Regions from separate parts of the Pseudohongiella acticola genome, predicted to be linked through region 1. Evidence: predicted binding sites of a transcription regulator. Region 1 holds the regulator's gene; the other holds the start of a gene.

Evidence for each region. Region 1 encodes LexA, which represses DNA repair genes until DNA is damaged. Its sites were predicted from a motif close to CTGTNTNNNNANACAG; they were not measured.
Region 2: a site for LexA is predicted at 3,229-3,244, ahead of imuA (translesion DNA synthesis-associated protein ImuA). Genes of this name have one in related genera too.

Annotation. Positions count from the first base shown of each region.
Region 1 covers NZ_MASR01000002.1:124,814-133,905, reverse strand. The annotation lists gene topA (type I DNA topoisomerase) at 1-2,074, shown strand, start outside; gene lexA (transcriptional repressor LexA) at 2,403-3,017, opposite strand; gene nagZ (beta-N-acetylhexosaminidase) at 3,171-4,205, shown strand; gene PHACT_RS12910 (hypoxanthine-guanine phosphoribosyltransferase) at 4,217-4,765, shown strand; gene PHACT_RS12905 (DUF1285 domain-containing protein) at 4,792-5,385, shown strand; gene PHACT_RS12900 (electron transfer flavoprotein subunit beta/FixA family protein) at 5,562-6,311, shown strand; gene PHACT_RS12895 (electron transfer flavoprotein subunit alpha/FixB family protein) at 6,326-7,255, shown strand; gene PHACT_RS12890 (Rne/Rng family ribonuclease) at 7,449-9,092, opposite strand, start outside.
Region 2 covers NZ_MASR01000001.1:2,280,330-2,289,421, forward strand. The annotation lists gene PHACT_RS09715 (HD-GYP domain-containing protein) at 1-783, shown strand, start outside; gene PHACT_RS09720 (DNA polymerase Y subunit UmuC family protein) at 830-2,440, opposite strand; gene imuA (translesion DNA synthesis-associated protein ImuA) at 2,434-3,186, opposite strand; gene PHACT_RS09730 (5-formyltetrahydrofolate cyclo-ligase) at 3,564-4,199, opposite strand; RNA gene ssrS (6S RNA) at 4,241-4,419, opposite strand; gene PHACT_RS09740 (cell division protein ZapA) at 4,523-4,846, opposite strand; gene PHACT_RS09745 (TIGR02449 family protein) at 4,860-5,075, opposite strand; gene pepP (Xaa-Pro aminopeptidase) at 5,186-6,544, shown strand; gene ubiH (2-octaprenyl-6-methoxyphenyl hydroxylase) at 6,600-7,913, shown strand; gene PHACT_RS09760 (DUF1499 domain-containing protein) at 7,949-8,383, opposite strand; gene PHACT_RS09765 (MaoC family dehydratase) at 8,440-8,907, opposite strand; gene PHACT_RS09770 (FAD-dependent monooxygenase) at 9,031-9,092, shown strand, end outside.

The sequences.
Region 1 (9,092 bases):
TGTCGTGGGTTTCATGGTGTCGCCACTGCTGTGGGCGAAAGTGGCCCGCGGTCTGTCTGCCGGTCGTGTGCAATCAGTGGCCGTGCTGCTGATTGTCGAGCGCGAGCGTGAAATCCGTGCCTTCATACCGGAAGAATACTGGGAGCTGTTTGCCGATACCACTAACAAGGCAAAAGACGCCATTCGCCTGCAGGTGATGAAACAGGCAGGTGCGAACTACCGGCCAGGCAGTGCTGAGGCATCGGCCAAAGCGGAAGCGGCGTTAAAAGATGCCACCTTTGTGGTCAGCGCTCGCGAAGATAAACCAACCAGTTCAAAACCGCGTCCACCACTGATCACGTCAACCCTGCAGCAGGCCGCCAGCACCCGCCTTGGTTTTGGCGTCAAGAAAACCATGATGATGGCGCAACGCCTCTACGAGGCCGGTTACATCACTTACATGCGTACCGATTCCACGCACCTGAGTGCTGATGCCCTGCAGATGTGTCGCGACTATATTGAGGATCAGTTCGGCAGTAAGTATCTGCCGGAAAAAGCCATTCAGTACAGTGCGCGTGAAGGCGCACAGGAAGCGCACGAGGCGATCAGGCCGACTGACGTGAATACCTCACCAACCTCGCTGTCAGGCATGGAGCGTGATGCCGAGCGCCTGTATGCATTGATCTGGGCGCATTTTGTAGCCTGCCAGATGCCGCCGGCACGCTACCTGAGCAGCAAAATATCGGTGACCGCCGGTGATTTTGAATTGAGCACCAAAGGTCGCATCATGCAGTTCGACGGTTATCTGCGGGTACTGCCTACCAAAGAGGAAGACGTGGTGCTTCCGGATGTCAGTGAGGGCGAAGAGCTGGCGCTGCAGAAGCTGGAACCAAAACAGCATTTCACCAAGCCCACGGCGCGATACACTGAAGCCAGTCTGGTCAAAGAATTGGAGAAACGCGGTATTGGTCGTCCTTCAACCTATGCCGCCATCATTTCCACGATTCAGGATCGTGGTTATGTCAAAGTGGAAAGTCGGCGCTTTTACGCCCAGAAAATGGGCGATATCGTGGTTGAGCGGCTGCAGGAAAGTTTTACCGAACTGATGGATTATGACTTCACCGCGAAGATGGAAGACTCGCTGGACAAGGTTGCCGCCGGAGACAAAGACTGGAAAAAGCTGCTGGACGATTTCTACGCCGACTTCTCTGACCAGTTGGCTCGTGCCTCCGCTGACGAAGATGGCATGCGCGAGAACAATCCGACTGAAACCGATATTCCGTGCCCGGACTGTGGCCGTAATATGCAGATTCGCACAGCGTCTACCGGTGTTTTCCTGGGTTGTTCAGGTTATGCCCTGCCACCCAAAGAGCGCTGCAAGTGCACCATCAATCTGACGCCGGGTGAAGAGGCCATCAACACGGACAACGCCGAAGAGGCCGAGGAAGTCGAGAACCGTCGCCTGCGTGAACGCAAGCGCTGCAAGTTGTGCAACGCCACCATGGACAGCTACCTGATTGACACTGAGCGCAAGTTGCACGTGTGTGGCAACAACCCGGACTGTTCCGGTTTCGAAGTGGAGAAGGGCAGTTTCAAGATCAAGGGTTATGATGGCCCGGTGATCGAATGCGACAAGTGTGGCTCCGACATGCAGCTAAAAACCGGACGCTTCGGCAAGTATTTTGGCTGTACCAACAGCGAATGCAAAAACACCCGAAAGCTGTTGCGCAGCGGTGAGGCGGCGCCGCCCAAGATGGATCCGATTCCAATGCCTGAACTTGCCTGCGAAAAAGTTGAAGACCACTATGTGCTGCGCGACGGCGCTGCCGGTCTGTTCCTCGCCGCCAGCAAGTTCCCGAAAAACAGGGAAACCCGGGCGCCGTTGCTGGCAGAGATCCTGCCGCACAAAGATGCGCTGGACGAGAAGTATCACTACCTGCTCAAAGGGCCGGTTGCCGATTCAGATGGTAACCCGACGGTGGTCCGTTTCAGCCGCAAGACCAAGGAGCAGTATCTGCTGACTGAGGTGGATAAAAAAGCCACAGGCTGGAAGGCACACTACCGTAATGGCAAATGGACCGTCGAAAGTAAGTAAACTGTCTGGAAACTACCTGCGTTGCCGGGGCGGCGTTGAAATAAAATTTTAATCGGTCACTTACTGAATGTAGGCTCCCTCACAAAATTTGATTTCGCCTTGCCCCGACTGCCTCGCCTACGTTTCCAGCTCAGTTTACAGTGCCACGGCCAGCCGCTCACTTCGTTCGCATCCTGACCAACTCTCGAAGAACCTGAATTCTAAATTTAATAGCGTTATCGAGGCAGGCGATGCAAGGCGAAGTGTATTTTTTATGAAGGAGCTTACATTAAGTAAGTGACTGAATAAAAAATACACTTCAACGCCGCAGCGGCCACGATGATAGCTTTTAATGGCGGCGGATAACGCCGACGCTGATGCCTTCAATGATAAATTGCTGCGATCGCAGATCGACCTCGATGGGGGCAAACTCTTCGTTCTCGGCGATCAGCAACAGGCGGTGTTTTTCCGCGGTGTGCTGCAGGCGTTTCACGGTCACGTCTTCGTCCAGGCGGGCGACGATGATATCGCCGTCGCGGGCCTGCGCGGTTTTGTGTACCGCCAGTAAATCACCTTCATGAATACCGACATCGATCATGCTGGTGCCTTTGACGGTCAGCAGGTAATCGGCCTTTGGATTGAACAGACCGGCGGGTACGTTGACGTATTCATCAATGCATTCCTGAGCCAGAATCGGGCTGCCGGCGGCAACCTGGCCGATCACGGGCAGACCGGCCTGGGCTTCTTCTTCCAGATCGGGCAGCTTGATGCCGCGTGATGCGCCGGGAATGATCTCGATGGCTTTTTTACGTGCCAGCGCCTTCAGGTGCTCCTCGGCGGCGTTGGGGGAACGAAACCCCATCTCCTGCGCAATTTCCGAGCGGGTCGGCGGGTAACCGGTATCCTGCTGGTAGCGACGGATAAATGCCAGTATCTCTGCTTGTCTGGGCGTCAGTGCATGCATAGCGGTTCCCTTGGCTGTGTCAGTTACTGTAATTATAACCAGTTATTTCGGCGACGCAAACCTTTCCTGAATCTGTGATAATGCCGGTCTTTCAGGCTGCTCTTTCGGGGCACGTCCTGATCAACCAATACCTAACCATGGCAGGGGCTGGCGATGAGTGATTTACCCGGCGTATTAATGCTGGATGTGCAAGGCACGGTGCTGAACGAGGATGAGCGGTCGTTGCTGCGACACCCGCAGGTTGGTGGTGTCATTCTGTTTTCCCGCAATATCCAGGATGCGGCCCAGGTACAGGCGCTGGTGGCTGATATTCGCCGCTGTCGGCCCCAGATTCTGCTGGCGGTAGATCAGGAAGGCGGACGGGTACAACGTCTGCGTGAGGGGTTTACCCGCCTGCCGCCGATGCTGCGTTTCGGAGAGCTGTGGCAGCGGGATCAGTCCGCGGCGAAGACACTGGCACAGGATTGTGGCTGGCTGATGGCAGCCGAAGTCCGGGCGTGTGATATTGATTTCAGTTTTGCACCGGTGCTGGATCTGCACACCGGCCTGAGCGAGGTCATTGGCGACCGGGCTTTCTCCGCTGATCAGGATACCCTGGTCGCGCTGGCCACCGCCTTTATGCAGGGCATGCACGAGGCCGGTATGGCGACCACCGGTAAACATTTCCCCGGGCATGGCAGCGTTACCGCAGACTCCCATCATGACTTGCCGCTGGATAAGCGCCCGTTGCAACAGATTCGTGAGCAGGATATGCAACCCTTCGTGCGCTGCATGCCGGTCATGGATGCGGTGATGCCGGCGCACGTAATATACCAGCAGGCCGATGATGCCTGTGCCGGTTTCTCCGAATTCTGGTTACAGACTGTGCTGCGGAAACAGCTCGATTTTCAGGGCGTCATTTTCAGTGATGATCTGGTGATGGCGGCGGCTGCAGCGGCCGGCAATATGGAAGATAGGGTCAAAAAAGCATTGGCAGCCGGCTGCGACATGTTGCTGGTCTGCAATGATCGGGAAGCGGCGCTGCAGGCATTGGCTGCGCTGGAAGGCCTGAACACTGAACCCAACGCCCGGCTCCTGCGTATGCAGGGTAAACAGCATCTGGATTTTGCAGCGCTGCAGGCGACACCACGCTGGCAGCAGACGCGCGACCGGCTGGAGGCCCTGATACAGGCGGAAACCGTAAAATGAGTGGAGAAGACGTGAACAAGCAACATCTGCAGCAGGTCATGGATGAGGCGCAGTGCCTGTATACCGGCCGCGACATAGATCAGGCCCTGGACGCGCTGGCATCACAGATCAGTGAGGTGATGGCGGATCAGAATCCACTGGTCCTGTGCGTCATGAACGGCGGCATTGTGCTTACCGGGCAGCTGGTGCCAAAACTGAATTTCCTGCTACAGCTGGATTATATTCATGCCACGCGTTACCGCGAGCAGCTGCAGGGCAGTGACCTGCAGTGGCGGGTGACACCTGCTACTGAGGTCAAGGGCCGGGTGGTCTTGGTGCTGGATGACATTTTTGATGAAGGCGAAACACTGGCGGGCATCAAGAGCTGGTGTGAAGGCAAGGGTGCTTCGGCAGTCTATACCGCGGTGCTGGTGGATAAACAACATGACCGTAAAACAGCGACCCTGAAGAAAGCGGATTTCACGGCGTTGACCGCTGAAGACAAATACCTGTTTGGCTACGGCATGGATTACAAAGGTTACTGGAGAAACGCGCCGGGCATTTACGCAGTCAACTTCTGAAGGCGCTAAAGAGACTGGAGGCGATTATGACAGAGAAGACGGCAAGTCCTGATAATCTGCTCAAGCAGATTGGTAAACAGAAAGGTCCGGCACCTGTTCATGACTGGGACCCACCTTACTGCGGTGAGATGGACATGCGTATCGCGGCCGATGGCCGCTGGTACCACGAAAGTTCGCCTATCGGTCGCATCGCCATGGTGCGGCTGTTTTCCTCTATCCTGAGACTGGACGATGACGGCCATCATTATCTGGTGACGCCGGTGGAGAAGGTGCGCATCACAGTGGATGACTGTCCCTTTGTCGCCCAGTTACTGGATGTTAGCGGAGAGGGTTCGGGGCAGCAGTTGACCTTCACCCTGAATACCGGTGAAACGGTGATTGCAGGCGCCGATAATGCGATCGAAGTGACCACCGACGAAGCCGGTCAACCACACCCGGTGATCGAGGTTCGTCATGGCCTCAAAGCACTGATCAGCCGTTCGGTTTTTTATCAGATGGTGGCATTGGCCGAGTCTGGCAGGGATGCTTCGGCTGACACTAAGGCTTTGAAAAATAACAACTCTGAAGATGATATTGGTGTCGTCAGTGATGGCGTTTTTTTCGCATTGAGTGGCCGCTGAGCGGCTCCCGGCTGAGCCTTTTTATTGACGAGGGCAATTAAAACCGGCATCATTGGCGGCCTTTTCTGGGGGCTTTGTTGCCTCTGTTTCGCTTACTCAGGTTCAGGTAATAGATCTGGATCCCAATGGGCCCTGGGTTTTAAAGAGCTAATTTAAAACAGTAAATTGGAGAATCCATGAAGATTCTGGTAGCAGTTAAACGTGTTGTTGATGCGTACGTTAAAATCCGAGTCAAGTCAGATGGCAGTGGCGTTGATCTGGCGAATGCCAAAATGGCGGTTAATCCATTCTGCGAAATTGCCATTGAAGAGGCCATTCGTCTGAAAGAGAAAGGCGTGGCTGACGAAGTCATTGCCGTGTCCATTGGCGAGAAGAGCTGCCAGGAACAGATCCGTACGGCACTGGCACTGGGTGCCGACCGGGGCATACACGTTGATGCCGCTGCCGATGTGCAGCCACTGGCCGTGGCCCGCGTGCTGCAGAAGCTGGTCGAGAAAGAAGGCATCGATCTGGTGCTGCTGGGCAAGCAGTCCATTGATTCCGACAACAACCAGGTTGGACAGATGCTGGGCGCACTGACTGGCATGCCGCAGGGTACATTTGCCTGCAAGCTGGAAGTGGCTGATGGTAAAGCGGTGGTCACGCGTGAAGTTGATGGCGGTGAGCAGACCGTGTCACTGAAGCTGCCAGCCGTAGTGACTACGGATCTGCGACTGAACGAGCCGCGCTATGCTTCATTGCCGAACATCATGAAGGCCAAGAAAAAGCAGATCGACACGGTCACTCCGGATGAGCTGGGTGTTGATGTCAGTTCCGGTCTGAAAGTCGTGTCTGTTGAAGCACCGCCCGCGCGTTCTGCCGGCATCAAGGTGGAAAGCATAGACGAGCTGATCAGCAAATTGAAAACCGAAGCCAAAGTGATTTAAGGGGACGAGCAGATATGAGTATTTTGGTAATTGCAGAACACGATAATGCCGCCCTGAAACCGGCGACCTTGAACACCATCACCGCAGCCAGCGAAATCGGCGGCGACATTACGGTACTGGTTGCTGGCTCTGGCTGCGATGCAGTCGCGCAGCAGGCCGCTGCCGTCAATGGCGTCAGCAAAGTGCTGGTGGCCGACAATGCCGCCTACGAGAATCAGCTGCCGGAAAACCTGGCTGAGCTGATTGCGGAAGTGGGCAAGGATTCTTCACACATTCTGGCACCGGCTTCCACCTCCGGCAAAAACTTCATGCCCCGTGTGGCAGCCTTGCTGGGTGTTGCCCAGATTTCAGACATTACCGCAGTTAAAGGTGCGGACACCTTTGTGCGACCGATTTATGCGGGCAACGCACTGGCAACAGTCCAGTCCAGTGACGCCGTCAAGGTGATCACGGTGCGTGGCACGGCGTTCGATGAGGCAGCCAAAGAGGGTGGCTCTGGTAGCGTTGAAGCACTCGACATCGTCAAATCTCAGGACATTGCCACCTTTGTCGGTGAAGAGCTGACTGAATCTGAGCGTCCCGAATTGACCGGCGCCAAGATCGTTATCTCCGGTGGCCGTGGCATGCAGAACGGTGAGAACTTTGCCATGCTGGAAAAAGTCGCTGACAAACTCGGCGCTGCCATTGGTGCGTCGCGCGCAGCGGTCGACGCGGGCTTTGTCCCCAACGACATGCAGGTAGGCCAGACCGGTAAAATCGTGGCGCCAGATCTGTACATTGCGGTGGGCATCTCCGGCGCGATTCAGCACCTGGCCGGCATGAAGGACAGCAAGGTGATTGTTGCCATCAACAAGGACGAAGAGGCACCGATCTTCCAGGTGGCTGATTATGGTCTGGTCGCAGACCTGTTCCAGGCGATACCGGAGCTGGAAGAAAAGCTGTGATATAAATTTTAAGGGGGCGGGGATTTTAAGGGGACGGAGGAGATACTTTCCGGAAAAAGTATCTCCTCCGTCCCCTTAAAACGTCCCCTTAAAATCCTCTAGAAGTCACAACAAAAAGGGGCGGATGAGAAATAACTCATCCGCCCCTTTTTGTTTGTTTACGGAGGAGAGATTCTCCTCCGTGCCCAGTCGTTTACTCGTTGCCTTCTGATTCAGCCTTTTTGCGGGCTTCCTCTTCCAGGCGTCGGCGTTTGATTTCGCGCGGGTCATTGGGTGCACGGCCGCCTTCGGGGATGGCTCCCTGAGAGGTGGCGGGAGCCTGCTTGGCTTCTTCCGGAGTCGGAGCCAGTGGCGCTGCCTTTGTGTCGATGCCAGACTTGTCTGATTCCGCCTTTTTCGGGGCAGGCTGTTCAGTTGTCTGCTCAGCTCTCTGGGCCTCGGGCGTTGAATCCGCAGCGGCAACTTTATCACTTGCCGGCTCTGCGTTGGCCTGAGCCTCAGCGTCTGCAGATTTTTTGCTCTTGTTGGTGGTGGCGCGCTTGCGAGCAGGTGCGCGTTTACGAGTCGGCTTTTTCTCGGGCTCCGCATCTTCGGGCGTGCCAGCAGATTTGTCGAGGTCGGCCTGAGCAGATGCTTTCTCGGAGGCACCGTCGACGGCTTTATCGCTCGAGGCTGCTTCGTTGCTCGCGGCTTTCTTATCGCTCACGGCTGCTTCTTCGCTCACGGCTTTCTCATCACTCGCAGCTGCGTCGGCCTTTGTTTTGCTTGAGGCTTTTTCTGCGCTAGAAGCTTTCTTCTCGCTAGGGGCCTTCGCTTCGTCAGTGGCTTTCTCTTCGCCAGAGGCCTTTTCCTCACCTGAGGCCGCGGCTTTGTCTTCGCCCGCTGCTTTGGCCTTCGGTTCTCTCAGGGCTGCTTCGGCGGCCTGTGCTTCCTGCACAGCTTTTGCCGCCTCGGGCAGATCATCGCTGCTGTCTTTGGCTTTTGCAGCAGCGGGTTTTTTCTGCTCGTCTGCTGTGTTGCCATCAGCGTCGGCAGCACTATTGCCGTCCTGGCTGTTTTGGCTCTCCTGGCTCTCCTGGCCATCACTGGTGTTGCCATCTTTGTCCTGCGACTCGGCGTTGTTGCCGCGGCCACGGCGGCGGCTGCCACCACGGCTGCGACGACGACGGGGTTTTGCTGTGCCGTCTTCGTTGGTTTCGCTCGCCGAATTGTCACCTGAGTTCTCAGTGTTGCTGCTGTCGTCTGACGTGTCAGCCGCCTTTGTGCGAGCGCCGGGCTTGCTGCCTTTATCGTCCGCAGCCTTGTTGTCCTGATTAGCGGACTGATCGTCGCTGGCGGCAGTGTCTGTCACTGCATTTTCATTCTCGGCCGCATCGGGATGTGGTCCACGCTGACGCTTGGTGGTGTTGCGCGGACGGCGATCGCCACGACGGCGACGGCTCTGACCTTCGCCGCCCTTGTTGTCGTCTGACGCGTCACCGGACGCGGCATCGTTGTTGCTGTTTGCAGCGTTGTTGTCCTTGCGAGTGTCCGACTCGTCGTTCTGTGAACGATTGCGGCCGCCACGTCGACGACCCTGGCCTTGCCCTTGACTCTGGCCCTGCGAGGACTCGGAGCGATCGGACCTGTCGTCGCCGCCTTTGTCGTTTCTCTCCGATTTTTCGCCGCGCTCCGCCTTGTCACCACGATCATTGCGGTTGCCGCGCTGATTGCCGCGACCCTGCTTCTGGTGTCGCTGCTGGTTGTTCTGCGGGCGACGCTCGCGATTGCGCGAGTTGCGATCCTTGTTTTCTTCCTCTTTCTCATCTTCTTCGTCATTGGCCGCGCCTGTAAAGAC
Region 2 (9,092 bases), on a different contig from region 1:
CCACTGGCGCTGATTACGCTGGCACGATTAAAAACCTCGGACAATTATACGTACATGCATTCGGTAGCCGTATGCGCCATGATGGTGGCGCTGGCACGAGCGCTGAAAATGACCGAAGAGCAAGTGCGCGATGCCGGTTGTGCAGGCTTACTGCATGACGTTGGCAAGATGGCGGTGCCAGATAAAATTCTTAACAAACCCGGTAAGCTGACTGACGAGGAGTTTATCGTTATCAAGTCGCATCCGGAAAAAGGTCAGGATATTTTACTTCGTGCGGGCGACATTTCAGCAATGGTTATTGATGTCTGCCTGCATCATCACGAAAAATGTGATGGCAGTGGTTACCCTCATGGATTAAAAAGTGAAGAGATCAGCATTTTTGCCCGCATGGGTGCCATCTGTGATGTATATGATGCAATTACGTCTAACCGGCCCTACAAAAAAGGCTGGGGTCCGGCAGAGTCTTTGCAGAGGATGGCGCAATGGAAAGGTCATTTTGATCCGGCTTTGCTGCAGGCCTTTGTCAAGGTTGTTGGTATCTACCCGATCGGATCACTGGTGCGTCTCAAGAGTCAGCGTCTTGCAGTGGTTGTTGAGCAAAACGAAAAATCAATGTTGAAACCGAAGGTTAAAGTATTTTTTTCTATACGATCCAAAATGCCGTTGCCGCAAGCCGTTGTTGATATGGCCCTGCCTGGGCTGGAGGATGTCATTGAAGCGCGTGAGCATTTTGAAAACTGGAACTTCCCCTACATGGAAGATCTGTGGCAGTCAGCGCTTTGACAGGGTTTTGGTTGTCATTGCTGTATGTTGCAACCCGCTTTAACCTTTAACCAAAAAATCCATGCAGGTACCAGGCCGTCGAATTCTGTTCCGCGCCACCGGCATGCGCCAGGTCCTGATAGACCCAAAGCAGGTTGCCTTGTGTGTTGGCAGCCACATAATAATCCCGCCGTATACCCTGTTCCTGCCACCATCGGGTTTCGATGCGGCGTGGGCCGCGCAATAATGTCAACGGTGACCGGTAGTGCAGCTGCTGGTTCCGGATTGCCAGTGGACGCGGTGGCTGCAATAACCAGCATGGATTGTGGCTGTTGATAGTGACGCTGTTTCCGGTTAGCAGGCTTTCTTCTGATGGCGGTGTCAAATATGACACCATGCGTGTGGCAGACTCGGGACAGTAATCAGGTTTTAGCAGCAGTCGCTGAACCGCGTGGCTGCCGAGTTTTGCCGCCAGCGTATCAAGCAGTTGTGAGCCGTCCCGGCTGTCATGCCCCCGGGTCTTCTGCTGAACGCCACCGTCCGGCTTGAACAGCGTGAAATGTGTGACGTGTAAGGTGATCGCGTAAACTTCACCAGCAAAATTCATTCCGGTCAGTTGCGTTTCCAGTAACAGCAGGAACAGCCGGGCACTGCGTTCTGCCTTGCGAACATTGACCGTGATGTTTTCATGACGAGTGTCGCCGCCTGTGTCATGATCGCTGTTGCCTTGCCCGGAACTGCCATAGTCGAGCACAAACATCAGTTGGTCAGTGCACAGATGTTTTTTCTTCAGAAAATCCTCAAGCCGGTGCAGTAATTTTTCACAGACATTGATAATCTGCTGTGTGGAATATAAACCATGATCGCTATCGACACTGTCATGATAAACCGGTTTGGCCTGCCAGCGCTGACGTAGCCCGGGTCGTAAACCGAGGCAGCTCTCAATATAGTCACTGAAATGCCGGCCGAATCTGATACGCATTTCCGGCAATGGAAGGCGCCATATATCCCGTAAATAGAACAGTCCGCAATTGGCGAGTTTTTTTCGAACCCGAACGTCAATGGCAAGGGCGTTGGTGGGAATGCTACCCAGGCGTGAGCGCAGGTCATCGGGTCTGGCGATAACCGATTGCTGTCCGGTGCGGGCCAGCAACAGACTGGCGCTGGCATTGGGGGCGACCGCCTGCACAAAATTGGTGTGCGAGAGCTGTGTCTCAATACCGGATTCAATTTGCTGCCGGATGGATTTAAGGCCGCCAAAATAGCGCAGGCTTCTGCCAACTTCCAGCACCAGAGCGTCATTTCCATCAAGGCTGATGTAGTCGCTGATCTGCTGGCACTGTTGTGCCACCAGCGAGATCAACGATATTTCATCATGCTGTTTCGTATGTGGCTTTGTCTGTGCGTTTGCATGTGGGTCAGCAATTCGGGTGTCGGGCAGTGCCGGGAAATAAAGCGCATACCAAAGGCTGGTGCGCTTGCGGTGTGTTGCCGGCGCGCGCCGCAGGTTTTGTTGTGATTGTCGCTGTGCTTTGTGCTGTAGGTTCTGTTGCGCTTTTTTCGGTGCGTTTTGTTGTGCGCTTGGCTGTTCAGGGAGGCTGACTGGCAGCCTGTTGCCAGCGCGGGTACTGACGCGCGGTTTACCGGCAAGCGCTCTGCTTTGCCGGCGGCCTAGCATGGCAGCTTAATGCGCACCCGTCCCTGCTTGTGGCTGCCGCGTGCTTTCAACAGTTGCACGTCCATGTTGCGATAACCGGCTTCGGTGACGGGTGCGCTACTCAATTGTAACTGCAGCGTTGATGGTGAGTGTGCTGCCGGTCGCTGATGAAACAGCACTCCCAGCGTATTGCCTTCACGTGCAGCCAGTTGCAGACGGCGAATAACCCGGGCGCTGAGCCAGTTCTGCCAGGCCAGCACGAGGCCGCATTCCTGCGATTGCAGGGCTTTTTCAATGCTCCACAATGCCTGATTGCAGCTGGCCTGGGCCGGCACCACAAAGCTGTTGCGGGTATTGACGCCCATCTGGGCCAGGGCGGGCCCGTGTAGCGGGTAAGGTGGTGCAATCCAGAGAATGGAAGAGGATTGTTGCTGGCTGCGGTCCCGCAACAGCGGTGCCAACAGCTGTAATTCGCCGATACCAGCCTGTTTGTTGATGACTTCAATCAAACCGGCCTGTGGCCATGCTCCCCAGGGCAACAGGGCGTCGAGCTCGGCGTGGCCGGTACTTTGGCCTGCGCCGTTGTCGGTGATCTCGTGGTCAGCAAACAGGTCATCAGCCAGCAGCGAGTGGCGGGCGCCGGGGTTATCAACGGCGGTGTTGTGCTGATTGCTGCCGCGCCACAAATCCTGCGTTTGCTGCAGTAACTGGTCCACCTTGTGCTCCGGTGTGGGCGCGCTGATGTTTGTAGGGGCGGTTGTGTTCATGTGTTTGCTCCGGTGCCGGTCAATGAGTCAGGCGTCGTGGAGCTGTAAATATATACAGTATATTTATTTCAGGCAAGTGCCGATACAGAGATAAGGCCAGAAATTTAGTTAAAAAGGTGTAAAAATTTTGCAATCAAGCATTGTCAAGCCCTTATTATTATATTATTGTTCAGCACGTTAGCAGGTTTATCTTGATAACGTATTAGATGACAGGCTTAATTAGCTGGAAAATGGAATAATTAAAAATTTAAATAGTTAAAAGTAGCGGACATCTCATGAAACGCAAACCAGATATGCTATTGGTCGTTGTTGTTCTTTTTGGACTCAGTGTCCTGATTAGCGGCGTGGCGCAAAGCGGTCTTCTATAAATCGATAATTTACAAAGCTTTACGATTTTTGATGGATTTATACCGGCGAGGCGTTGCCAGCGCATCAAGCGGAACATCCCAGGCAGAAGGCGCAATTCCTTCTGCCACTTTCTGACACTCGTGACCCAGCCCTGTCAGGGCGGGCCGGCGACATTTGCCGCGCCTGAAGGCAAATGTACGGTCATAAAACCCCTTGCCCATGCCGATACGATTACCGGCCTCATCAAACCCCACCAGTGGCAACAGCACCAGATCCAGTCTGCGTGGTGACACGCTGTGTTTTAACGCCGCTTTTGGCTCCGGAATGCCCCAGCGGTTGTAGGCCAGTCGGCTGCCGGGCCAGATCCGGACAAACACCATGTGATCATCTTTGATGGGGTGCAGTACCGGCAGATAACAGGCTTTGCCTTGTTGCCATGCCAGACGCAGTGCCGGCAGGGTAACAATTTCGCCATCCACAGCCTGGTAAAAAGCAATATGACGGGCACCCTGCCAGAGCCCTGTATGGCGCAACTGTCGGGTGAGGCCGAGCGCGGCATGGCGTTGCTCACTGAACGAAAGTTGACGTCGCGCACGTCGCAGGCGTTGACGCAAGGCCTTGCGTGTTTCAGGTGATTGCTGCGGGATGGATGATGAAGGTTTCATGCATTGATCATGTCGGATTGATCAGGGGCTGCAGCGAGTGGAAGCCACCCAGAGTACCGCTGCCGAAATAGTCCTGAACCCACAGGTTCAGGTGGTGGCTCCAGCGATGTATCAGGCTTTCCGTCGTGCGGACATGCTCAACAACATCATTGCGAAGAGCCTCCGGAGTAACAGATATCGGCTCAAGAACATTTTCAGCTGGCCTGTACTCCAGGTGACTATGAATCGAGTATATAGAAGTTATTTTGGGGTATCGAGTAAAAGCGGCAACTTTTTTGTAACAGCTTTCGTAACAGTGCCGGCCGGGGTACCAGCGGCAAGATTTACAGTTCGATCTGGCGGGCGTTGTGCAATGCGCGTTCGATTTTATCTTCCAGATATTTGATCTGCTGCGCGGTGCTGTGACGTGCTTCATTGATCTGACGATTTTTCTGCAGCAACTCGTGGGTAATATTCAGTGCTGCCATCACGGAGATTTTTTCCAGGCCATGAATCGTGCCGCGTGCCTTGATTTTGCGCATGTTTTCATCAAGGTGTCGGGCAGATTTGAGCAACGCATCCTGCTCTGACGGCGGACAGCTGATCTGGTATTCGCGATCAAGGATCTTGACCACAACCGTGCTGGCTTCTTCCTGAAGATTGCTCATAAAGTTTTCACACTCAGGCGCTTTGCGACTGTTCCATGGATCTCAGACGGCTGAGGACTGATTCCAGGCGGCTCTTGGCCTGGCGGTTGTTCTCCAGTAGTTGCTGACGTTCCGTTTGCCAGTTATGCTGACTGGCGCGCAGCAACTGGTTCTCCTGCTTCATGGCAGCGCACAATGCGATCAGGGCATTGATTTTTTCGTCAAGGGTATTGAATTGATCGTCATTCATATCGATTACGTACGCAGGAAGCCCCGCCGACCGGTTCCGTTACTGGACCCTTACTATAGAGAGCTGGTTGTAGGCGGTCAATAACGCGAGACACAATCTCAGGAAAATGTATGGCAAAAGCTAAATTACAGCACCCGCAGCGTGCCACCGGGGCCGATCTTTATGTGCAGGCCAGGAAGCGCCGCCGCGCCCTGATGGGCAAACTGGGCAAAAACAGTATTGCCCTGCTCAGCGCAGCACCCCAACGCACACGCAGCAATGACACCGAATATCCATACCGTCAGGACAGCGATTTTTATTACCTGACCGGCTTTACCGAAGATGATGCCGTGCTGGCCCTGATCCCCGGGCGCAAGCAGGGCGAAGTTGTGATGTTTTGTCAGCCCAAGGACAAAACCAAAGAGCTCTGGACTGGCATTCTGACCGGGCCGGAACAGGCAAAAAGCCGCCTGCTGGTGGACGAGGCTTACCCCATCGGCATGATGGATGAAATCCTGCCCGGCCTGATGGACGGCTGTGAAACACTGTATTACTGCATGGAACGTGAACCGGCTTTTGATAAGCGCATCAGTGGCTGGGTGAAAAACGTCCGCAGCCGGACACGCATGGGCGCCAAAGCACCGCAGCAGCTAATTCTGCTGGACCCGCTGTTGCATGAGATGCGCCTGTTCAAGAGCAAAGCCGAAATCGCTTTGATGCAGCGCGCGGCCGATATTTCTGCGCGTGCGCACAAGCGCGCCATGCTGGCCGCGCGTGAAGGTCGCCATGAGTATCATCTGGAAGCAGAGCTGGTGCATGAGTTCATGATGTCGGGCAGTCGCGCGCCCGCGTACAACAGCATTGTCGCCGCGGGTGCCAATGCCTGTATTCTGCATTACATTGAAAACCGGGACCCGTTGCGAAACGGTGACCTGGTGCTGATTGACGCCGGTTGCGAATATGAATATTACGCCGCGGATATCACGCGCACATTTCCCGTCAGTGGCCAGTTTAGCGCCGAACAAAAAGCCCTGTATGACATCGTTCTCAAGGCACAGCTGGAAGCGATCGCGGTCACCCGTCCCGGCGTGCCCTGGGATGAACCTCACCATGTCACGGTCAGGGTGATCACCCACGGCCTGATCGACCTGGGCTTGCTGAAAGGGGATGCAGACAGGCTGATTGCAGACGGTGCCTATCGTGATTTTTATATGCATCGCGCGGGCCACTGGCTGGGCATCGACGTGCATGATGCCGGCAGTTATCTGGACCGGGATAAACCCCGGCGTCTGGAACCTGGCATGGTGACAACAGTGGAGCCGGGCATTTATGTATCGCCTGACAACAAAAAGGTTGCCAAAAAGTGGCGCGGTATTGGCATTCGCATCGAAGACGATGTGCTGGTCACCAAAACCGGCAACAAGGTATTGACCGACGGCGTGCCCAAAACCACCGAGGCTATCGAAGCGCTGATGGCGCAACGGGCATAGGCCTGCACGGGAACAGTGGGCGGGAGACAGTGGGCAGGAACAGAAAGTACGGACCATGACAGACAAAAAACTTAACGCGGAATACGATATTGTCATTGCTGGCGGTGGTCTGGTCGGAGGCAGCTTTGCGCTGTTGCTGGATCAACTGGCCCGGCACAGCGATCTGAGGGTATTGTTGCTGGATGCCGCGCCGATGGCAAAACCTGACGCTAAAAATGGTGATACCGGCGCTGATTTTGACGCGCGCAGCACGGCACTGTCCTGGGGTAGCCGCCTGATTTACGAACAGGCCGGTTTCTGGTCGGCGCTGGCCCCTGGCGTTACCGCCATCCGTGATATTCAGGTGTCCGATCGTGGACATTTTGGCGCAACCCGGCTGCACAGTGCCGAGGTCGGCGTAGAAGCGCTGGGTTACGTTGCCGAGAATCACCACCTGACGTGCGTGCTGCAACAGGCATTACAGGACAGTTCGCGCCTGACCGTGTGTGCGCCAGCCAGTGTTGAGCATATTCAGCCCCTCAGTGATGGCGCCATGTTGACCATTAAAGGTGCTTCACTCGATAACATCAGGACCCGGCTGCTGGTGCTGGCGGACGGCGGGCGCTCGGGTCTGTGCCGGCAACTGGGTATCACTATGCAGCAGAAGCATTATGGTCAGCAGGCGCTGATCTGTAATGTTGCCTTTGCCAATGACCACCGGGGGCAGGCCTTTGAGCGCTTTACCGATACCGGTCCGCTGGCCATGTTGCCGCTGTCAGACCACGGGGTCGGGCGTGAACGGCAGCATCGGGGCGCACTGGTCTGGACCCTGGCTGACAGTGACAGCAATCAGGGTGAGGGCAAAAGCGACAATGCCTCCTGTAGTGCAGAGCGCATATTGGCATTGCCGGAGGCTGATTTTATTGACACCCTGCAGCAGCGATTTGGCTGGCGGTTGGGCCGGATTACTCATGCAGGCGCCAGGTCACTTTTCCCGCTGAGTCTGACCGTGGCGACCGAGCAGATACGCCCCGGTATCGTGTTGCTGGGCAACGTTGCCCACACGCTGCATCCAGTGGCCGGTCAGGGATTGAATCTGGCATTACGTGATGCGCGCGCGCTGGCCGAACTGATTGTCAATGCGCACCAGACCGGGGAAAATCCGGGATCAATGGCGGTGCTGCAGGCTTTTCTGGCGGCCCAGTCCGGCGATCAGGCCAATACCATTGCCTTCAGCGATCTGACCACGCGCCTGTTTTCCAACGCGCGACCGACACTGGCGTTGGGGCGCAACCTGGGCCTGTTACTGATGGACCTGATGCCACCCGCCAAAGGCTGGTTCGCCCGTCAGGCTATGGGCATGGCGGACCGAAAATCCATCAGGCGTTAAACCAGCCTGGCTTGAACTGACTAAGCCGCGACCCATTAACTGCCCATCAGCTCACGAATGTTTTCCACGCGCTCGCGATTGACGCCAAGGTCACTGTGTCCCAGGCGCGAGGCTGAGCGCACGTGCACTTGATCTGAGGCAGGGTCTGCCAGAAATTCGACATCGTCGACAAAACCCATCAGCCGGCTGGTAAATTCGGCATGAATGTAATTGCCGTCGTCGGTCACGATGGCCGCCTGAGGCAGTTCTGCAAGCGCCGCGCGTACGGCGTCCATATCGCCGGTCAACGGTGCAATGCCATGGCTGTCGCGCTGATCAAAACTGGACACACAATTGGGTGAGTCCGGGCAGGTCGACAGCTGGTTGTTCTGCACACCAAGGGTCGTTGGCCTGTCACCGGCGCAGGAGATAAGCGTCAGTAGTCCCACAATCATGAGTCCTCGTGCAATGTTGCGTAATGGTTTATGCATGGTTGCTATCCTGAATGAGTTGTTTCTAAATGAGTCGCCCCGACAACGCTGACTGTTCAGCCGGTGACGGCCAAGCTCAATGACTCGGCAATCAAGGCCGGCTTTTCCTGGTTTTCGATCTCCACGGTCACCTGGTGCTTGATCAGATACTGGCCGGGGTTCTTTTCGGTGATACTGTGCATGATAAAGCGGGCACGAATACGCGAACCAATGCGCACCGGGTTCAGGAAACGAACTTTGTCGAGTCCGTAGTTGATGGTTATTTTGGTGCCAGCCAGGCGCACGGTGCCAGCTTCGGCGCCCAGCATGCTGAGCAGCGACAGGGTCAGGTAGCCGTGGGCAATGGTGCCGCCAAACGGCGTTTCCACTTTGGCGCGCTCTTCGTCCAGGTGAATGAACTGATGGTCACCGGTGGTATCGGCAAATTGATTGACCTGTTCCTGGCTGATGGTGTGCCACTGGCTGAGGCCGGTTTCCGTGCCGATAAGGGCTTGTGCCGCGTCCAGGCTCATTTCTGCTGTCATGGATGATAGACTCCTGCTGTTAAGGCTGATTTGATACGGTTATGATAATGCCTAATATAGACGATGCAGCTAAAGACAGATAGGGCAAACCGGGTGATTCAGGCAAAGCAGAATGAAGAGCGAATGAACGACCACGATATCGTGATCGTGGGCGCTGGCATCACCGGCGCAGCGATGGCGCTGGC